Regions from separate parts of the Pseudarthrobacter sp. PH31-O2 genome, predicted to be linked through region 3. Evidence: riboswitches for the same ligand, from Rfam matches in the RefSeq annotation. Region 3 holds a riboswitch; each other region holds the start of a gene.
What was found. A riboswitch is a leader RNA that binds a small molecule or an ion and turns the genes downstream of it on or off. The one in region 3 is predicted to bind S-adenosylmethionine.
Positions count from the first base shown of each region.

Region 1: it holds a riboswitch for S-adenosylmethionine, as region 3 does, so the genes downstream of both, QMG72_RS00520 (aminotransferase class V-fold PLP-dependent enzyme) here and QMG72_RS05200 (bifunctional o-acetylhomoserine/o-acetylserine sulfhydrylase) in region 3, are expected to answer to the same signal.
Region 2: it holds a riboswitch for S-adenosylmethionine, as region 3 does, so the genes downstream of both, QMG72_RS13515 (DUF1737 domain-containing protein) here and QMG72_RS05200 (bifunctional o-acetylhomoserine/o-acetylserine sulfhydrylase) in region 3, are expected to answer to the same signal.

Region 1 is NZ_JASIST010000001.1:126,055-131,374, reverse strand. It holds gene aroA (3-phosphoshikimate 1-carboxyvinyltransferase) at 1-199, shown strand, start outside; gene rsgA (ribosome small subunit-dependent GTPase A) at 183-1,298, shown strand; gene hisN (histidinol-phosphatase) at 1,351-2,163, shown strand; SAM riboswitch class IV at 2,270-2,383, shown strand; gene QMG72_RS00520 (aminotransferase class V-fold PLP-dependent enzyme) at 2,418-3,896, shown strand; gene QMG72_RS00515 (class I SAM-dependent methyltransferase) at 4,021-4,779, shown strand; gene QMG72_RS00510 (Nramp family divalent metal transporter) at 4,951-5,320, shown strand, end outside.
Region 2 is NZ_JASIST010000008.1:155,964-161,283, reverse strand. It holds gene QMG72_RS13535 (UDP-N-acetylglucosamine 1-carboxyvinyltransferase) at 1-31, shown strand, start outside; gene QMG72_RS13530 (glutamate--cysteine ligase 2) at 86-1,270, shown strand; gene QMG72_RS13525 (O-succinylhomoserine sulfhydrylase) at 1,341-2,549, opposite strand; gene QMG72_RS13520 (rhodanese-like domain-containing protein) at 2,550-2,960, opposite strand; gene QMG72_RS13515 (DUF1737 domain-containing protein) at 2,957-3,277, opposite strand; SAM riboswitch class IV at 3,291-3,405, opposite strand; gene QMG72_RS13510 (ATP-grasp domain-containing protein) at 3,949-4,893, shown strand; gene QMG72_RS13505 (glycosyltransferase family 2 protein) at 4,895-5,320, shown strand, end outside.
Region 3 is NZ_JASIST010000002.1:298,082-303,401, forward strand. It holds gene QMG72_RS05190 (CPBP family intramembrane glutamic endopeptidase) at 1-759, shown strand, start outside; gene QMG72_RS05195 (VOC family protein) at 904-1,542, opposite strand; SAM riboswitch class IV at 1,759-1,874, shown strand; gene QMG72_RS05200 (bifunctional o-acetylhomoserine/o-acetylserine sulfhydrylase) at 1,939-3,255, shown strand; SAM riboswitch class IV at 3,335-3,450, shown strand; gene metX (homoserine O-acetyltransferase MetX) at 3,462-4,646, shown strand; gene QMG72_RS05210 (MFS transporter) at 4,827-5,320, shown strand, end outside.

The DNA of each region.
Region 1 (5,320 bases), on a different contig from region 3:
CCACCGTATGGCCACGGCCGGCGCCATCCTCGGCCTGGCCGTAGCGGGCGTCGTTGTCGAGGATATTGGGACCACGGCGAAGACCATGCCCGACTTCCCGCAACTGTGGGAGTCCATGCTTGGCCTCAGCGCAGGAAACACGCCTCCCGCAGGGGCCTCCCCGGCAGAGAAGGACGCCTCCGGTGGCACGCAGCACTGATTCCTGGGACGAATCCGACGCCCGGATCCGCCCCAACAAAAAAGGCACCCGGCCCCGCACCAAGGACCGGCCCAGCCACGACGATGCCGTGACCGGGCGGATCATTACCGTTGACCGCGGACGCTACACCGCCGTCGTCGCCGAAGGCGCGGGGGCAGAACGGAAGATCATCGCCGCCCGCGCCCGCGAACTGCGCCGCAACCCGGTAGTGGCCGGCGACTTCGTTTCGTTGGTCGGCGACGTCAGCGGCGAGCCCGACACCCTGGCCCGGCTGGTCAGGATCCAGGACCGCAGGACCCTGCTGCGGCGCAGCGCCGACGACACGGACCCGATCGAGCGCGCCGTCGTCGCCAACGCCGACCAGTTGGTGATCGTGGTGGCGGCCGCCAATCCCGAGCCGCGGACCGGATTTATCGACCGCGCCCTGGTGGCCGCGTACGACGCCGGGATCGATCCGCTGCTGCTTGTCACCAAAGCCGACGTCAAGGATCCTGCCGAGCTCCTCGCCAACTACCAGCACCTTGCTTTCCCGGTGATTATTTCCAAGACGGCGGACTCCGCCGCCTCGGGCATCGATGCCCGCTCCGATGACGGGCTCTCCGCCCGGCTGGACAAGGACGCCGTCGCACAGCTGCGCGCCTACCTCGACGGGAAGGTCACCGTGATGCTGGGCCATTCCGGCGTCGGCAAGTCCACCATGGTTAACGCCCTCACCGGCGCCGAACGCGCCACCGGCGGTGTCAACGCCGTGACCGGGCGCGGCCGCCACACCTCATCCTCCGCGCTGGCCCTCAAAGTCAACGATGCGCCGGCGGGGAGCTGGATCATCGACACCCCGGGCATCCGCTCCTTCGGGCTCGCGCATGTGGACCCGGACCGGATCCTGCGGTCCTTCCCCGACCTCGAGCCCGGCACCGACGACTGCGAACGGGGCTGCAAGCACGATTCCAGCGCCGTCAACTGCGGCGTGGACGCCTGGGTGGCCTCCGGCCAGGCAGGAGAATCCGGTCCGGCCAGGCTCGCCTCACTGCGCCGTTTGCTCGGGACAGACCCGCGGTTGGAAGCCCAGGACGTTAAGGAACTGGGCACCGTCTCCTAGCAGGCCGCGGCGCCTACCGCTTCCCTGCCCGCTTTGACGGTAGTTTGGAAGCATGAGTCAACCCGCTTCGAGCTACAACGACGACCTGCGCCTTGCCCATGTCCTGGCAGATTCCGTAGATGCCCAGACCATGAGCCGCTTCAAGGCGCTCGACCTTCGGATCGAGACGAAGCCGGACCTGACGCCGGTCACTGACGCCGATAAATCCGCCGAGGAGGCCATCCGTGGCCAGCTGTCGCGGTCCCGGCCCCGCGACGCCGTGCTCGGGGAGGAGTTCGGCAGTTCCGGCCACGGCTCCCGCCGCTGGATCATCGACCCGATTGACGGGACCAAAAACTTCGTCCGCGGCGTCCCGGTCTGGGCGACGCTGATCGCCCTCGTCGATGAGGGCGAGCCGGTGGTCGGCGTTGTCAGTGCCCCGGCGCTGGGAAAGCGCTGGTGGGCGGCAAAAGGCGCCGGTGCGTACATGGGCCGTTCACTGGCGGCCGCAACCCGGCTGAAGGTCTCCAACGTCGCGAGCCTGCCGGATGCCTCGCTGTCATATTCCAGCCTGGGAGGTTGGAAGCAGCGCGGCAACCTTGACGAGTTCCTGGGGCTCACCGAAGAGGTGTGGCGGACCCGCGCCTACGGCGACTTCTGGTCCTACTGCCTGGTGGCGGAAGGTGCCGTTGATATCGCCTGCGAACCCGAACTCAACCTCTACGACATGGCCGCGCTGGTTCCGATCGTCACCGAGGCCGGCGGCCGCTTTACCTCCCTCGAAGGAGAAGACGGTCCCTTCGGCGGCAACGCCCTCGCGACCAACTCCATTCTGCACTCCGAAGTCCTCAAGCGTCTGAACCCCGGGCTGGACGACCTGCTGTAAGCGCGTCCGGCGCCGTTCGGCAGCTTCGGTACCGGCCCGTCACAAAGGACTTCACAATCCTGCCCTGCCTTTTCCACGGAAGCCGGCATGGCCTAGGCTCGAACCAGGTCACGAGTGCCAGCGCTAAACCCCGGTTTGCTGGCCGGCAACCCTCCATTCGCGGCGGGGTGCCCCGGGTGACGACCTGGCCGGTCCGGAACGGACCCGGCAAGCGCGGATCCCCGGTGCGTGGGGTCCTTTTCGAGCGAGGTCCCATGACGACTGCCACCATTCCTGCCGCCGCCGAGGTTCAGGCCGACACCGGTCCGGCACATCCCGATCCGCGGTTCGCCGTTGCCCGCCGGCCGCTGGCCGCGGTGACCGGCGCCGAGATCCAGGCGCCTCTCATCCAGGGCGGACATGTCCGCTACGCCAACCTGGACTACGGTGCCTCGGCTCCGGCGCTGTCCGTGGTCTCGGCCTACCTCAACGAGATCCTGCCGTTCTACGCCAGCGTCCACCGCGGCGCCGGCTATGCCTCCCAGATCAGCACCTCGGTCTACGAGAACGCCCGCGGGATTGTCCGCGACTTCGTTGGCGGCCGGCCGGACGATGCGGTGATCTTCACCAGGAACACCACTGATTCGCTGAACCTGCTGGCCGGCTGCCTGCCGGTCGTCAACGGCGAGCATACCGGCGAGGTGCTCTACCTCGACATTGAACACCACGCCAACCTCCTGCCCTGGCAGCGGGTACCCCACCGCAGCGTCATTGCCGCCCCCACCCTCGCGGCCACCCTGGAGCTGCTCCGCGAGGAACTCGCACACGGCGGCGTCAGCCTGCTTGCCGTGACCGGTGCCTCCAACGTCACCGGCGAGATCCTGCCTATCCGCGCCCTGGCAGCGCTGGCGCACGACTACGGCGCCCGGATCGTCGTCGACGCCGCCCAGTTGGCCCCGCACCGGCGGATCAACGTCTCCACGGACGATCTCGACTACATCGCCTTCTCGGGGCACAAGCTCTACGCACCCTTCGGTGCCGGCGTCCTGATCGGGCGTCCCGACTGGCTCGACGCCGGCATCCCGCACCTCGCGGGCGGCGGGGCCGTCCAGGACGCCCGGATCGACACCGTCAGCTGGACCACGGGACCCGCCCGGCATGAGGGCGGATCCCCGAACGTGCTCGGCGCCGCCACCCTGGCCCGGGCCGCGCAAATCATCGCCGGGCTGGACCCGGACCAGTGGCACGCGCACGAGAACGCCATCCGGTCCTTCCTGGTGGAGGGCCTCGCCCGGATCGACGGTGTGACGGTCCACCAGATCTTCTCCGACAGCGGTACCTTCGACGCGGCTGCAGGGCCGGGGGCGGGCACCGGGTCACAAACCCTTCCCGGCGCCGGCACCATCGGCGTCGTCAACTTCTCGGTGGAAGGCTACGACGCGGGCCTGGTGGCAGCCTACCTGTCCGCCGAGCACGGTATGGGGCTGCGCGACGGCAGGTTTTGCGCGCATCCGCTGCTCCGGCGGCTTGGCCTGCCCTCGGGGTCGCTTCGGGCAAGCTTCGGTTTGGGCTCCAGGCTTGATGACGCCCAGCGGCTGCTCACCGGAGTCCGGGAGCTGCTCGGGAACGGCCTCGGCTGGGACTACGTGGTGGACGCAGGCCGCTGGGTACCGTCCAACGACACCCGCAGCTACCCGCACTGGGCCCCCAATACCCCCGGCACGGCCGGGGCGGCGCCCTGCACGCTGGACTAACGGCCGCCGGTGCGGCGGCGCTGGCTCCGGCGGCGCCGGCAGACACGGCCCCTGCAAACGCGGCCCCTGCCCGGTGCGGTAAATTCACAAGGTACGTACCCGGACCTGCCGAAGGAGATCAAACGTGGCACGCGGCGGACCCAAGCTGCCCCAGGGGCGGCGCCAGGAGCTGGGGCACAGCTTTCAGGACGGCGGGGAACACTACGACCGCGTCCGGCCCGGGTATCCCGAGGAATCGGCTGGCTGGCTGATCCCCGGCGGCGCAGCGGATGCCGCGGACCTCGGCGCCGGAACCGGGAAATTCACGGCGCTGCTGGTCGGGCGCGGCCTGCGCACGGTGGCAGTGGACCCATCCGCGGACATGCTGGAACAGCTGCGCCGGGCGCTTCCCGGGGTCACCGCCGTCGAGGGTACCGCGGAGCGGACGGGGCTGCCCGACGGTGCTTTCGACGTGGTGACAGTCGCCCAGGCCTGGCATTGGTGCGATCCGCTGCTGGCCAGCACGGAAATCGCCAGGATCCTCCGCCCGCACGGTGTCCTGGGGCTGATCTGGAACCAGCTGGACACGTCTGTTCCCTGGGTGCACCGGCTCTCGCGCATTATGCATGCCGGCGACGTGCACAAACCGCACTTCACACCGCCGCTGGGACCTGAATTTACGGGACTGGAGAGCCATCTCACCCGGTGGGAAGATCCGGTGCGCGGCGCAGACATCCTGGCGCTGGCGAAGTCCCGCAGCTACTACCTGGCGGCCGGCCAGGCCACCCGCACCAAGGTGCTGGGCAACCTCGACTGGTATCTGCACGAGCACCTGGGCCATCAGGGCGATGAAGTGATCCCGCTCCCCTACCTGACACAGAGCTGGCGGGCCGTGCGGTCCTGACACCGGCCGGAAAGGTCCTTTTGGAGCCGTCGACGTTGCCGCGGACAGCCACCGTGGCTTATGGTTTCGGTATGCCTAATAATTATTTGTAGGCGTTCGCAAACTTCGGCGCAGGCATCCACCCGCCGTTGCCGCCCGCGTCGACGGCGACGCACCTAGCAGGGGAGCCCAGTGCTGGACGTAACAGGACACGACGGCGCGGGACCGGCGACGGCCGCCCGGCCGAAACCGGCCGGCCGCCGGGCCATGATCGGCCTGCTGGGGCCGGCATTTGTTGCCGCGATCGCCTACGTGGACCCCGGCAACGTGGCGGCCAACCTCACCGCCGGAGCGCAATACGGCTACTTGCTCGTTTGGGTCCTGGTGGCCGCCAACATTATGGCCGTGCTGGTGCAATACCAGTCCGCCAAACTCGGGCTTGTCACCGGCAAAAGCCTGCCGGAGATTCTTGGTGAGCGGCTGAAGCCGTTCTGGCGCCGGGCGTTTTGGGTGCAGGCCGAGATCGTGGCTGCTGCCACTGACCTTGCCGAGGTGGTGGGCG
Region 2 (5,320 bases), on a different contig from region 3:
CGGCGCCAAAATCGAGTACTTCCAGGACTGAGCGACCCCGTAGCGAGGCGGCGCGCTTCACGGAGACCTGGCGCACAATGGAATCATGCGCACCTTCGGTGTGGAGGAGGAACTGCTCATCGTGGACCCCGAAACCGGGATGCCGCTTCCCCTCGCCGACGCCATTTTGCCCCGGCTGGAACCCCCGAAGCGGGCCTCCGGCCGGGCCGGTTCCGCGCAGCCGCCGGTCTATGAGGAACCGAACTTTAGCTATGAGCTCAAGCTGGAACAGCTTGAATCCCGGACCCGGCCGTGCCTGGAGTACGCCGAGTTGCTCCGGCAGCTCAGGCAGGGCCGTGCCCTCGCGGACCGCGCCGCCAGGGTGCATGGCGGCCGGATCGCCGCCCTCGGCACGTCGCCGCTCGGCTCGGCAACCCACCTGACGCCGAAGCAGCGGTACCTGACCATGCAGCAGCGTTTTGGGCGCACCGTCCGGAACCAGCTCACCTGCGGCCTGCACGTCCACACCCTTGTGGAGTCTCCGGAAGAGGGTGTGGCAGTGATGGACCGGATCCGCGACAAACTTGCTGTGCTGATTGCCCTGAGCGCAAATTCGCCCTACTGGAACGGTGCTGAGACAGGATTCGAAAGCTACCGCACCCAGGCTTGGAACCGCTGGCCGGGATCGGGCCCCACCATGATCTTCGGCAGCCTTCCGGTCTACCGCCGCGTCGTAAACCGTCTGGTGGAAAGCGGCGTCCTGATGGATGAAGGAATGGTCTACTTCGACTCGAGGCTGTGCCGGCACTATCCCACATTGGAGGTCCGGGTCGCAGACGTTTGCCTGCGGGCCGAGGACGCCGCGCTGATCGCCGTGCTGGTGCGTGCGCTTGTGGAGTCCGCGTCCCGGGAATGGCACGACGGCGTTGATCCCGCCCCGGTGCCGACGCTGCTGCTGCGGATGGCCGCCTGGCAGGCCAGCAACTGCGGACTGCGCGGGCAGCTGCTGGACTTCGGGACCTTCGTCCCAGCCCCGGCTGCCGAAGTGGTCCATGCCCTGGTGGACTTCGTAGCGCCCGTGCTGGTGGATCAGGGCGAGCTGGACTTGGTGCGCCATGGTGTTAGTCGGATGCTCGCCGAGGGCACCGGGTCGCAGCTGCAAAGGGAACCGTTCGACGCCGGCGGCCTGTCCGCCGTCGTTGAACGCGCCGTCGCGGCGACCGTGCCGGGACCGGACACCGGGGAACCCGCCGACGGGAGCACAACGCTGGGCCCGGTCCGGCGGCGCTGAGTGTGCAGTTCACGGCAGTTCTCCGCCAAGGCATCGCCGCTATCTGCCAACTCAAGCACCGCAAACGGCGCTAGCAAGATTTGAGCGCCTGCTCGAGGTCGCGGATCAGGTCCGCAATATCCTCGAGTCCCACCGAGAGGCGCACCACGCCGTCACTGAGCCCGATCGACGCACGGCCCTCCGGCCCCATAGCGCGGTGCGTCGTGGTGGCGGGATGGGTGATCAGCGACTTCGAATCGCCGAGGTTGTTGGAGATATCGATGATCCGCAACCCGTCCAGCAGCGCGAACGCAGCCTCCTTCGCCGAATGCCCGGCGGACGCGGCGAGCTCGAAGGTCAGCACGGTGCCGCCGGCTTTCATCTGCCGGGCGGCCAGCTGATGCTGCGGGTGGGACTGCAGCAGCGGGTACTTGACCCAGCTGACCGCGGGTTGCTCCTCAAGCCACTCGGCCAGCCGCAGCGCGGAGGCACAGGAGTGGTTCACCCGCAGGGCCATCGTCTCCAGGCCCTTGGTCAGCACCCATGCGTTGAAGGCCGAGAGTGCCGGGCCGGTATGGCGCATCAGCTGCTTGACCGGGCCCTCGATGAAATCCCTGGTGCCCAGGATCGCGCCGCCAAGGACGCGACCCTGGCCGTCGATGTGCTTGGTGCCGGAGTAGACGATCACGTCCGCGCCGAGCTCCCCGCAGCGCTGCAGCAGGGGAGTGGCAAAGACATTATCGACGACGACCGTCGCCCCGGCCGCGTGCGCCATTTCGCTCACTGCCGCGATATCCACGATTTCCTGCATTGGGTTCGAGGGCGACTCGAAGAAGACAGCAGTGGTGGGTTTGGCGAGCGCCTCGCGCCACTGCACCAGGTCCGGGCCGTCAACGAAGACCGTCTCGACGCCCCAGCGGGGCAGGATCTCGTTCAGGATCACAAAGCATGAGCCGAACAGCGATCGGGCCGCCACCACCCTGTCGCCGGCGGCCAACAGGGCACCCAGGGCAGTAAAGACAGCGGACATGCCCGACGCCGTGGCAAAGCAGGCCTCGGTGCCTTCGAGCAGCCGGAGCCGCTCCTGGAACGTCGCCACAGAGGGATTGCCGTAGCGGGAGTAGACGAAACGCTCGTCGTGGCCGGCGAAGGCGCGTTCCGCGGCGGCCGCCGATTCGTAGACGAAGCCGGAGTTCAGGAAGACCGGTTCTGACGTCTCCTGAAATCCGGTGCGGTCGAGTCCGCCGCGGACGGCCTGGGTGTCCGCGCTCCAGTCGGCGGCATCAGGGTTGAATGTCACTTAGTGTCTTCCGAGATTGGTGGGGAGGCCGCGGTTTTTCCAGCCGTTGACAGTGCGTTGGCCCTCGCCGTCGGGTTCGCCCTCAAAGCCCTCAAGGATGTTAAAGGAGGTAAAACCGTCCTCGGTGGCGACGATTGCGGCCGCGACGGAGCGCGCGCCCGAGCGGCACAGGAACAACAATTCGGTGCCGCCGGCTTCGGGGGCCTGTTGTCTCAGTTGCGCCAGAAACTGCGAATTGGGGATGCCGCCGGCGAGGCTCCACTGGATGAAGAGCGGATCATTCTCCGTCGCTTTGGTGTCCGGAATTCCGGCGCTGGCCCATTCACCCTCGGTGCGGACGTCCACCAGGATGGCGCCGTCCCCGAGCTTGGACCAGGCCTCCTGCGGGCTGAGGTCCCCGGCGTAGCTCACGCGTGGCCCCCGCCGTCGAAGTCGAGATCGTCCACGGCGCTGGCGACGGCCGCATCGGCGTTGGCGATCGCCGCCGGCAGCACAAGTGCCTGGGCCACGACGACGTTGCTGCCGTTGAACGTGACAGCCGGGCCGCCGTGCAGAACGTAGCCCTCGGTGAGGGCGGCCGATACACGCTCGCAGAAGGCGCGGTCATCGGCTCCGGTGAACAGACGGTACAGCAGTTTCTGCTCGGCGGCACCGGCGACTGCGGGGGACGGGGCCGGGGCTTTGTTCGCTGCTGTCCGGGGGACAGCAGCGGTGGACGCGTCAGGCATGACGGATCTCCTTCTTTCACGCTTGCAGCTCGAATGGTCGATATGCCGAGTACTCACCTGAGGCACCCCGCCGCGGAAGGGAGGGTTGCCGACCGGCCAGTCAGGGCTTGGCGCCGGTTCTCATTACTCCCAAAGAACGTAACACCTGTGACGCCGGACCGCACGGCGGCGGCCGTCATGTTAAGGAGCGGGGTGGAAACGGAGGTTTGTTCATAAGCCATTCGCCAGCGGTCATGCCAGCGTCCCCATCCACGTACTCGGGGGATTGCACACAGGTACAAACCCCCGGGGCCTCGAATTTGAACCGGGGAGGCTTTCGGGTAGTTCCTACTCGGGACTTTTGGCAGTCGGCGCGACTTTACTGAAGGACCAGCGCCACGGAAGTCGCCAGGCCCTAAAACGCCATCCGAGGATCGCTCAGTTTTGCGGCCGGCTCTGATGATCCAGCCAGTTAGGCCGGTGCGGCGCCGTCGACTGCCGGGCCTTTAACAAGGGAAGGGGACTGCTATGGCCGCGATATATGTTCTACTCATTATTCTCCTGAGCACGGCCTTGGCCGCTGTTATCAGCACACCCGGCCGCCAGGTAACGGAAGGGTTGATTCCGAACCGGCCCTCCGGTGCGGACGCCGGCGGCGATGGCCGGGTCCGGGCTGCCAGGACGGCACAGCGGTGAGGCCGCGCGTATTGGTCACCGGCGCCTGCGGCCCTGCGGGCCAGGCCATCGCGGCCCAACTGAAAGCGCGCGACATTCCTGTCCTCGGGACGGACATCCTCGAGCTGCCGGACGGGGCAGGATTCACGGTGTTCCCCGTCCCGCACGCGACGGACGCGGAACGGGTATCAGCACTTCGGCGACTGGTTAGCCAGGAAGGCATCAATCTTGTCATTCCCACGGTCAGCGAGGAACTGCCGCAGCTCGCCGCGTTCCGGGCGGCGTTCGGAGCGGACGTACGTGTGATGATCGGCGATCCGGGCCCGGTGGCGTTGGCCCATGACAAGCTCTTTACGGCCTGGCAACTACATGCAGCGGGCGTTCCCGTGCCCCGGTTCGGCGTGCCCAGCGACTTCGCCGGTGCGGACGCTGCAATGGCCGCCCTGGGCGGACCGGTCGTCGTCTCACCCCGGGCGTCCCGAGGCGGCCGGGTCGTGACAGTCGTCGATGGCCGCACGGAAATGGACTGGCAGCGACTGCCGGACAGCCGCATCGTCCAGGAATTCATCCCCGGAAACGAGTACCGGCCCATGGTTTTCGGAACACCGGCGCACAACGGTGCCGCGCCGTTTGCGGTTGTTGTGGCGAAGGTTGGGCCGGCGGACCGCATCGTTGGCAACGCCGTGACCACTCGCCGGGCCGAGGCGGGCGAAGCGATCGACGTGGGCAACGTGGCGATGGCTGCGGTCCGCGCGCTGGGCCTCACGGGGCCTGTGGAGGTGGACGTTCGTCGACGCGCCGACGGGACACCCGTGGTTCTGGCGGTGAACGCCCGCTTCGGATCGAACAGCGGACTCGCGCCTGAGCTGCTCGATGCGGTGCTGGCGTCCTTTATCCTGCCCTCCTTCAACCCGGCGTCGTTCCGGCACTGCATGGGGCCGTTCGCCGATGCCATGGGTTGAAATGAACGTCACCGCAGCGCTCCCGGCGGCCCAGTTCCCGCTCGTCCTCCTCGGGCTGCCGGTCCTGTTGTTCGGGCTGGTGAAACTGCTCGTTGTGCCGCTTGCCGTCTGGTTCGAACTTCGGAGCGCCCATCGCCGACGCCGCGAAGTCCCCACGATGTTCGATGCGTGGCCCCGTGTGTCGATAATTGTCCCGGCATTCAACGAGGCAGCCGCTATTGAGAACTGCGTCCGATCGATTCAGCGCACCCGCTACGACCGGTACGAGCTGATCCTGGTGGATGACGGTTCAACGGACTGCACCGCCACGATTATGGCGGCTCTCGCTGCCAGGGATCCCCGGATTAAGGTTCTGGCGCAGGCCAACGCCGGCAGGGCGGCGGCCTTGAACTTCGGGATCCGCAACGCCGCCGGCGAGATCCTGATG
Region 3 (5,320 bases):
CGCCGTCGCCTGCGGCTAGAAGTCTGGATCGTCCTGGGCCTGTCCCTGGGCCAATCCGCCGTCTACTCGGTCGTTCAGCTGCTGGACAAGCTGACCCGGGCGCCGCTGGCGGAGGGGACTTCCACCCTGAACCGCTCCCAAAGCAGCCGCGAATACTTTGACCTGAGCTACCAGCTGCTGGACATTGTCTTCGCACTGGTACCGGTGGTCCTGGTGCTCTATTTCCTCACCGAACACCGGGTGTCCGGTGCGGCCGGCAGCGGAGCCACGGCGTTCGGGAAACTGGGATTCACGTTTGCCCGCCCGGGCAGGGACCTGCTCCAGGGCCTCGGGCTGGCGGCCCTGATCGGTGTACCCTCCCTGGGCCTCTACGCTGCGGGCCGGGCGCTGGGGATCACCACGGCGATTATCCCCAGTGCCCTCGATTCCTACTGGTGGACGGTGCCGGTGCTCATCCTCTCCGCGGTCCGGCACGGGATCGTGGAGGAAGTGATTGTGGTGGGCTACCTGCTGGACCGGCTCGGCAAGTTCGGCTGGAGCCTGCCGTTGGCCATCTTCGCCAGTTCCATGCTGCGCGGCAGCTACCATTTGTACCAGGGCTTCGGCCCGTTCATCGGCAACGCGATCATGGGCGTCGTTTTTGCACTGGTGTACACCCGAACGCGGCGGGTGATGCCGCTGGTGATCGCCCACGCGGTGCTGGACACCGTGGCCTTCGTCGGCTTCAGCCTCTTTGGCAAGGCCATCGGCCTGGGCTGAGCCGCCGGAGGGGCTCTGCGGGGGAGGGGTTCTGCGGGGCACGGCGGCGGCGGCGCTGTGCGTGCTTTAAGAATTTCGGCCACCATCGGTGGGTGACGTCGTTGACACCCGCTGATGGCGGCCGAAGTGTGGGGCGGTGAAGCCTCAGATGGTGACGGCTCCGGAGGCCGTCTCAAACGTGACGGAGAGGATGCCGGGTGTCCCGCGCGGAGCAATCCAGTGCACGGCCACGTCTTCGAGCGGCTTCTCCACCGGAACGCCGAGCCATTCGGTGACGCGCTCGGCCGAACCGGCAATCGTGAGGGCGGACATTTTGACGTTGCCCTCGTAGGCCTTCGACGGGTGGAGTTCCGGATCGCCTTCCCATTTGAGCATGTACGGGACCTGGGGATCGGCGATGAGCCCAAGGATGCCAATCTGCTTCCAGACCAGCTCCCGGCCGTCCGGGAACTTGCGGTTGCCGTTGACGGCGGCGCGGCCGAGCCGGACTTCGAACGGGGCGAGGTCGTCGACCTCCACACACCAGCCCATCCAGCCGCCGCCGGCTTCGGAGCGGGCGCGGACGGCCTGGCCGAAGGGGGCCTTGTCGGAGGCCGGGTGGTTCAGGACCTCCACCACCTCGAGGTACTTGTGTCCCGCTAGCGGGATGATCATGTTGCGGGTCCCGAATCGGGGGTGTACTCCGCCCTTCACGGCTTCCACGCCGAGGGCAGACGCAATTCGTTCGGTGGTGGCAGCGAGGCCATCTTGTTCACAGGCGTAAGAGACGTGATCCATGCGCATGCCATCATCTTGGCACTTTGTGATGCGCCTCTCAGCTTAGGGTACCCTTACTGGCAGTTGGGGTCGGATCCGGACTGTTCCGGCCACACTCTCGGCAGCACACTTGGCAGCACACGTGGCCGCATTGGCATGGCATCAGCAGCGCCGCGGCCGGGCCAGCTTCATCTTTGTCATAAAGCTATCCACCGCCTGCAACCGGTTCCTAGACTGGGGTGAGGTCATGAGTGCCAGCGCACAGCCCCGGCTTGCTGGCCGGCAACCCTCGTATCGCGGTGGGGTGCCCCGGGTGAGGACCTGGCCGTCCGGCGCCCGCCGGGAGGCAAGCGCGGCGCCAGCACGGGCCCGGGCCACGGTGCCCAGGCTCAGGCTGTGCCCGCTCCCCTAAGGAGTGTCCCGATGTCAAGTGCCTGGTCCTTCGAAACCCGTCAGATCCATGCCGGCCAGGAGCCCGACAGCGCCACCGGCGCCCGCTCGCTGCCGATTTACCAGACGACGTCGTTTGTGTTCCCCAGCGCCGAGAGTGCCGCGAACCGCTTTGCCCTGGCGGAGCTGGCCCCCATTTACACCAGGATCGGCAACCCCACCCAGGATGCCGTGGAGCAGCGGGTTGCCAGCCTGGAAGGCGGACTCGCGGCTCTGCTGCTGAGCTCCGGACAGGCGGCGGAGACCCTGGCCATCCTGAATGTCGCCGAAGCCGGAGACCACGTGGTGGCAAGTCCCAGCCTTTACGGCGGTACTTACAACCTGCTGGCGCACACACTGAAGAAGTTTGGCATTTCCGTGACCTTCGTGGCGGACCCGGACAACCTGGCACAGTGGCGTGACGCCGTGCAGCCCAATACCAAGCTCTTTTTTGGCGAAGTGGTCTCCAACCCGCGCCAGGACGTGCTGGATCTTGAGGGCATCTCCCAGGTGGCCCACGCGGCCGGTGTCCCGCTGATCGTAGACAACACCCTCTCCACGCCGTACCTTATCCGGCCGATCGAGTGGGGTGCGGACATTGTGGTGCATTCGGCCACCAAGTACCTCGGCGGCCATGGAACGGCGATCGCGGGCGTGATAGTGGACTCGGGCAATTTCGACTTCGGCAAGGACCCGGAACGGTTCCCCGGCTTCAACACCCCGGATCCCAGCTATAACGGGCTGGTCTACGCCCGGGACCTCGGCGTGGACGGTGCCCTCGGCGCGAACCTCTCCTATATCCTCAAGGCGCGCGTGCAGTTGTTGCGCGACCTGGGCTCTGCGGTGTCCCCGTTCAACGCCTTCCTTATCGCCCAAGGCATCGAGACCCTTAGCCTGCGGATGGAGCGGCACGTTGCCAACGCCGGCCGGGTCGCCGAATGGCTGGAGGCCAGGGACGACGTCGAATCCGTCGCCTATGCCGGCCTGCCGTCCAGCCCTTGGTTCGAGCGCGGCCGCAAGTACGGACCGAAGGGGACCGGCGCCGTTGTCTCCTTTAACATCGCCGGCGGAGCCGAGGCCGGCAAGAGCTTTGTGGACGCCCTTGAATTGCACTCGCACGTCGCTAATATCGGCGATGTGCGCTCGCTGGTCATTCACCCGGCGTCGACGACACACAGCCAACTCTCGCCGGAGCAGCAGGTCGTTGCCGGGGTGAACCCCGGCCTGGTGCGGCTCTCCGTCGGCCTGGAGCACATCGACGACATCCTCGCCGACCTGGATGCCGGTTTCCGCGCCGCCAAGACCGTCTGACCAACCGTTCCCCGGGGGGAAGTCACACGGGCGTCACATTCTTCGCCACCGGGCGGCCGCATTTCGTACACTCAGGGGAGGTCATGAGTGCCAGCGACAGCCCCGGCTTGCTGGCCGGCAACCCTCCATTTGCGGCGGGGTGCCCCGGGTGAAGACCTGGCCTGCCGGTGAGCTGCCGGCGGGCAAGCGCGAAGTTAGGTCCTCACATGACGATTGCCGCCACCCGCCAGGGTGAAGCCGCAAGCAAGACCTCCCATTCCCATGCCCCGGACCCCGGCGGCAGCGTCGCCGCGGACGGCGCGGCTGTGCCGGACGGAACCGTCCGGTACCTCCGGATCGGTGACCTGGTTCTCGAATCCGGCGCCCGGCTGCCGGACGCCACCCTCGGCTACGAAACATGGGGGACCCTCAACGCCGAACGCTCCAATGCCGTGCTGATCGAGCACGCGTTGACGGGGGACACCCACGTCACGCGCGGCGCCAGTGCGGAGCCGGGCTGGTGGGAGCAGCTCGCGGGCCCGGGCGCCCCGGTGGACACGGGGAAGTACTTTGTCGTTTCGATCAATATCCTGGGCGGCTGCTACGGCTCCACCGGACCCTCGTCGACGGCACCCGACGGGAAGCCCTGGGGCTCACGGTTCCCGCTGGTCACGCTGCGCGATACCACCGACGCCGAGGCCCGGCTCGCGGACGCGCTGGGAATCCGGAGCTGGTACGCCGTGCTCGGCGGTTCCCTGGGCGGGGCGCGTGCCCTCGAATGGGCCGTCAGCTACCCGGACCGGGTCCGGCGCTGCGGGGTTATTTCAATCGGAGCCAGCAGCACCGCCGAGCAGATTGCCTTCGCCCAGGCGCAAACACTCGCCATCCGGCAGGACCCCAACTTCAACGGCGGGGATTACTACGGCGGTCCCGGGCCGGAGGCGGGACTGGCCCTGGCCCGGCGGATAGCGCATATCACCTACCGTTCGGCCGCAGAGCTGGATGGACGGTTCGGCCGGAACGCCCAGGACTCCGAGGCTCCGCTGCGTGCCGGGTCACTCGCCGGGCGCGGGCGTTACCAGGTGGAGAGCTACCTGGACCACCAGGGCAACAAGCTGGTCCGCCGCTTCGATGCGAACAGCTACATCGCCATCACCGAGGCGCTGATGAGCCATGACGTCTGCCGGGGCCGCGGCGCGCTGACGGAGGCGCTCGCCCCTGCGACGGCGGCTTTCCTTGTGGCGGCCGTCGACTCGGACCGGTTGTACTTCCCGGACCAGTCCCGGGCGCTCGCGGCTGCCCTGCCGGGCAACGTTGCGGTGCACACCATCGAGGCGCCCATCGGCCACGACGGCTTCCTGACTGAGATTGGGCAGCTCAACACCCAGCTCCGACAGCACTTCTTCGGGTAGTCCAGCAGCCAAAAGCCGCCGCGGGTGTGCACTTTTGCAGATGCGCTCTGCACTAATGGCCGTTGAGGCCCGGGCCGGAACCGGACATACTCGTGGGGAATGGCGCCGCGTGTCTCACCTCACAGGCGCTCTCCTCCCAATGGTCCACGAGGCGTCGAAGACGATGCCAAAGGAGTCGAAATGAGCACGGAAAACGCGGCCGCACGGCGCGCAGAAGAGCCCGACGTCAAGACGTCCGGCCTCAAAAAAGTAGTCGCGGCCTCCATGGCCGGCACTGTCGTCGAGTGGTACGAGTTTTTCCTCTACGCCTCCGCGGCGACCCTCGTCTTCGGCAAGACCTTCTTCCCCAACTCCGGCTCGGAGCTGGACGGTATCATCGCGGCTTTCCTTACCTATGCAGTTGGCTTCGTTGCCCGCCCCATCGGCGGCATCGTGTTTGGGCACTTCGGCGACAAGTTCGGCCGCAAGCAGCTGCTCCAGCTCAGCATCATCCTGGTCGGAGTTGCCACCTTCCTGATGGGCTGCCTGCCGACCTTCCAGCAGATCGGCTACTGGGCTCCGGCCCTCCTGGTGTTCCTGCGGTTCGCCCAGGGCTTCGCCGTCGGCGGTGAATGGGGCGGCGCAGTCCTCCTCGTCGCGGAGCACAGCCCGAACAAATCCCGCGGCTTCTGGGC